DNA from 2 places in the Phenylobacterium parvum genome. Region 1 is predicted to be linked to the other one. Evidence: predicted binding sites of a transcription regulator. Region 1 holds the regulator's gene; the other holds the start of a gene.
What was found. Region 1 encodes LexA, which represses DNA repair genes until DNA is damaged. Its sites were predicted from a motif close to ATGTTCNCNANNTGTTCT; they were not measured.
Positions count from the first base shown of each region.

Region 2: a site for LexA is predicted at 1,481-1,498, ahead of uvrA (excinuclease ABC subunit UvrA). Genes of this name have one in related genera too.

Region 1 is NZ_CP029479.1:1,437,276-1,439,726, reverse strand. It holds gene HYN04_RS06910 (ComEC/Rec2 family competence protein) at 1-1,055, shown strand, start outside; gene lexA (transcriptional repressor LexA) at 1,049-1,753, opposite strand; gene trpC (indole-3-glycerol phosphate synthase TrpC) at 1,848-2,451, opposite strand, start outside.
Region 2 is NZ_CP029479.1:1,611,936-1,614,386, reverse strand. It holds gene uvrA (excinuclease ABC subunit UvrA) at 1-1,413, opposite strand, end outside; gene HYN04_RS07735 (enoyl-CoA hydratase/isomerase family protein) at 1,534-2,337, opposite strand; gene HYN04_RS07730 (dipeptidase) at 2,337-2,451, opposite strand, start outside.

The sequences.
Region 1 (2,451 bases):
GCACCCTGGCCCTGGCCGCCACGCTTCTCCTCATCCTGAGACCCGAGGCCGTCACCCAGCCCGGATTCCAGATGTCCTTCGCCGCAACGGCGGCCCTGGTCGCTCTGGCCGAAGCCTGGCCCCGCCCGGTCCGCGAGATCTCCGCACCTCTGTCGGTTCGTCTGGTTCAGGGAGCGGGCGCGGCCCTGGCGGCGGGGACGATGATCTCCCTCGTGGCGGGCCTGGCCACCGGCCCCTTCGCCCTGCAGCACTTCAACCGGGTGGCGGTCTACGGGCTGCCTGCAAACCTTCTCACCGAGCCGATCTCGACCCTGTTGCTGATGCCGGCCCTCGCCCTGGGCGTCCTCCTGTCGGCGGTGGGCCTGGGCGACCTGCCCCTTGCGGCGGCGGGGCTGGGCGTCGACGCTCTCAACGCCGTGGCCTCGGCCATCTCCGGACTGCCGGGCGCCGAGCGGGTGGTGGCCAGCGCCCCGCCCTGGACCCTGCCGGTCGCCTTCCTGGGCCTGCTTTTCATCTGCCTGTGGAGAGGTCCCCTCCGGTGGCTCGGCCTTCCCCTGGCCCTGGCCGTGAACCTGGCCCCGCGCCTGCCGTCCCCCGATCTCTGGGTGGCCCACGACGCGGCCTCCGCCGCCGTCCGCATCGAGACATCCGCCGTCGCCCTGCGGCCTGACGTGCGACGTTTCGGGGCGGAGGTCTGGTCCCGCCGCCGGGGGCTGGCGCTCGTTGCTGACCAAGGGGCGCGGCCTGGAGGTCTCGCCTGCGGCAACCATGCCTGCCAGCCGACGGGAGAAGGGCTGCCCGTGGCTTTCATCTGGACCCGCAGGCGCGGCGTCCTGGAGCGGGAGTTCAGGTCCGCCTGCGCCGGGGCCCAGCTGGTGATCCTGCGCGCGCCCAGACCATCAGGGCCCTGCGCGGCCCAGCTCGTTCTTGATGAGGCGGATTTCCAGCGCGGCGGCGCCCTGGAGCTCTGGCGCCGACCGGACGGCGGCTGGGACGCCCTGTGGTCCGGCCCCCTCAGGGGAAGCCGGCCCTGGGTCGCCCCGCCAGCTCAGTGATAGGCGCGGATCAGGCCGACCAGCTTGCCCTGCACCGCCACCTGGTCGGGTCCGAAGATCCGGGTCTCGTAGGCCGGGTTGGCGGCCTCCAGGGCGATCGAGGCGCCCTTGCGGCGGAGGCGCTTGAGGGTGGCTTCCTCGCCCATGACCAGGGCCACCACGATATCGCCCGAGTTTGCGGCGTCCGTGCGCCGGATGATCACTCGATCGCCATCGAGGATGCCGGCGTTGATCATGGAGTCGCCCTGGACCTCCAGGACAAAGTGCTCCCCGGACCCCAGGATGGCCTCGGGCACAGGCATGCGGTCGCGTTCCTGCTGGATCGCCTCGATGGGCGTACCCGCGGCGATCCGGCCGAGGACCGGCAGTTCGCGCGTGTCATTGGCGGCGTAGGGCGCAGCGGCGGGCGGCGGCGGGTCGCCGGGTTCCACGACCGAAAGGCGCGCAGGTCCGCGGCCCTTGGGCGGCGCCGAGGTCGTCGCCTGCTGGGGCAGCTTGACCACCTCCAGGGCTCGGGCCCGGTGGGGCAGGCGGCGCAGGAAGCCGCGTTCCTCAAGCGCAGTGATGAGGCGGTGGATGCCGGACTTGGACGCCAGGTCCAGAGCGTCCTTCATCTCGTCGAAGGACGGGGAGACGCCGGTCTCCTTGATGCGTTCGTGGATGAACATGAGCAGCTCGTGCTGCTTGCGGGTCAACATGTCCGGAGCCCCCTCCAGGGAACAAAGCAACAACGTGTGCGGATGTTCTTCTGGTGTTCTCTCGGAATGTCAAGCGGCCTGGATCTGTCGGGCCTCAGTCGCCCAGGAGGCTCCGGGTCGCTGCGGCGACATCGGCCTGCCGCATCAGGCTCTCGCCCACCAGCATGGCGAGGGCCCCCGACCGGGACAGGCGCGCCGCATCGGCGGGGGTGAAGATACCGCTTTCGGTGACAAGTCGAGTATTTTCAGGGACCTGGCTGGACAGTCTTTCCGTGACGCCCAGGTCCGTGACGAAGGTGCGCAGGTCGCGGTTGTTCACGCCGACCAGGGTCGCGCCCAGGGCGCCGGCGCGGCGCATCTCATCCTCGTCGTGGACCTCGACCAGGGCGTCCATGCCCAGGCGTCGGGCCTCCGACATCAGTTCGCCGGCGAGGCCATCGTCGACCATGGCCAGAATCACGAGGATGGCGTCGGCGCCCAGGGCCCGGGATTCGGCGACCTGCCAGGGATCGACCAGGAAGTCCTTGCGCAGGCAGGGCAGGGGGACCGCCGCCCGCGCGGCGACAAGATAGGCGTCATCGCCCTGGAAGCTGGGGCCATCGGTCAGAACCGACAGGCAGGCGGCGCCGCCGTCGGCATAGGCCCGGGCGAGGGCCGGAGGATCAAAGTCCTCGCGGATCAGGCCCTTGGAGGGCGAG
Region 2 (2,451 bases), 170 kb from region 1:
CTTCAGAATCCGGCGGGCGATCTCCATCTGCTTGGGCGTCAGCCGCCCCTCCAGGCTGGTGAACCAGGCGCCGGCCTCGCGGATGGACATGCGCGAGACCTCGCCGATGTGCCGGGCGTCGATCCGCACCGCGAGGGCCTCCGGCTTGAGACGATAGCCCTCGCAGGCCTCGCACGGCGTCTCGGACTGGAAGCGGCCCAGCTCCTCGCGCACCCAGGCGGAATCGGTCTCGCGCCAGCGGCGCTCGAGGTTGGGCAGGACCCCCTCGAAGGTCTTGTTGACCTCGTACTTCCGCGCATTGTCGTCGTAGACGAACAGGATCTTCTCGCCCGCCGAGCCATGCAGGACCACCTTGCGGGCGGCCTCGGGAAGGTCGCTCCAGGGCGCATCCATCGAGAAGGCATAATGCCTGGACAGGGCTTGGAGGGTCTGGGTGTAGAGGGGGGAGGGGCCCTTGGACCAGGGGGCGATGGCGCCCCCGTGCAGGGTGCGGCTGCGGTCGGGCACGACCCGGTCGGCGTCGAAGGCCAGCCGCGCGCCAAGGCCGTCGCAGGACGGGCAGGCGCCAAAAGGATTGTTGAACGAGAAGAGCCGGGGTTCGATCTCGGAGATGGTGAAGCCGGAGACCGGGCAGGCGAACTTCTCGGAGAAGATCAGTCGCCGAGGCTCATCCTCGCCCTCGGGACTGTCGGCCCACTCGGCCACGGCGATGCCGTCGGCCAGCCGCAGGGCGGTTTCCAGGGAGTCGGCGTAGCGGCTCTCAAGGCCGCCGCGGGTGACCAGTCGGTCCACCACCACGTCGATGTCGTGCTTGAACTTCTTGTCGAGGACCGGGGCGTCCTCGATCGGGTAGAAGGCGCCGTCGATCTTGAGGCGCTGAAAACCCGCCTTCTGCCACTCGGCGATCTCCTTGCGGTACTCGCCCTTGCGGCCGCGGACGACGGGGGCCAGCAGGTAGAGCCGCTCGCCCTCGGGAAGGGCCGACAGCTTGTCGACCATCTGCGAGACGGTCTGGCTCTCGATGGGCAGGCCGGTGGCGGGAGAGTAGGGCGTGCCGACCCGGGCCCAGAGCAGGCGCATATAGTCGTGGATTTCGGTCACCGTGCCCACGGTCGATCGCGGATTGCGGCTGGTGGTCTTCTGTTCGATGGAGATGGCGGGCGACAGGCCCTCGATCAGGTCGACGTCGGGCTTGCTCATCAGCTCCAGGAACTGGCGCGCATAGGCTGAGAGGCTCTCGACATAGCGCCTCTGGCCTTCGGCATAGATGGTGTCGAAGGCCAGCGAGCTCTTGCCTGAGCCCGACAGGCCGGTCAGCACGACCAGCTGGCCCCGCGGGATGTCGATGTCGACGTCCTTCAGGTTGTGCTCGCGGGCGCCCCGCACCCGGATGAAGTTCTGGTCGTCGGACATGGCGCGCTCGCCGCGGCCCGGTAACGGGCTAGCGGACTCCCCCTTGCAGAAAGCCCCGGATAACACCGGAACATGAGGCGAACAAGCGGCGCGGAGCCGCCGTCCGCCGGACCCTGTGCATCAGCTCTCGCGCGTGGCGTAGACCGGCTTGCGCTTCTCCAGGAAGGCGCGGACGCCCTCGCCGAAATCGCCGTCCTGGGCGCAGAGGATCTGGTTGCGGTCCTCCATGGCGATGGCCGCCTCCAGGCCCTGGGCGTCGATGGCGTGGTTCAGCGCCTCCTTGGTCAGGCGAAGGCCCAGGGGCGTGGCGTGCAGCATGTCGGCGGCGAAGTCCCGGGCCTCGGCCTCGAGGGCGTCGGGCTCGACGATCCGGCTGACCAGGCCCAACTGGTAGGCGCGCTCGGCGCCCATGAAACGGCCGGTCAGCATGTATTCGGCCGCCACCGAGCTGCCGACCATCCGGGGCAGGAAATAGCTGACCCCGATGTCGCAGGCCGACAGGCCGATGCGGATGAAGGCGGCGTTCATCTTCAGGGAAGGGGTGGCGATCCGCACGTCCGAGGCGAGGGCCAGGGCGAAGCCGCCGCCGCTCGCCGCGCCGTCGACGCAGGCGATGATGGGCTGGGGGCACCGGCGCATGGCGATGACGATCTCGCTGATCCGCCTCTGCCCGGTCAGGCCTGCGCCCACGGACCGGTCGGCGTTGTCGCCGCTGCGTTCCTTCAGGTCCAGGCCGGCGCAGAAGGCCCGTCCGGCCCCGCGCAGCACGACGACCCGCACATCCCGACGCCAGTAGAGGCCGGTGAAGAAGTCCCTCAGCTCCTCGACGAGCCGCGGATTGAGCGCGTTCAGCCGGTCGGGCCGGTTCATCGTCGCCCAGGCGACCTGGTCCTCGATGCGGACGTCCAGGTGTTCGTAGGTCATCAGTCAGCCTTTCCGGTCTTCAGGCGGTCCCGGACGGCCTCGGCCTCCTTCAGGACCCGCAGGGCGTTGCCGCCCCAGATCTTGTTGATGTCGGCCTGGCCATAGCCGGCGGCG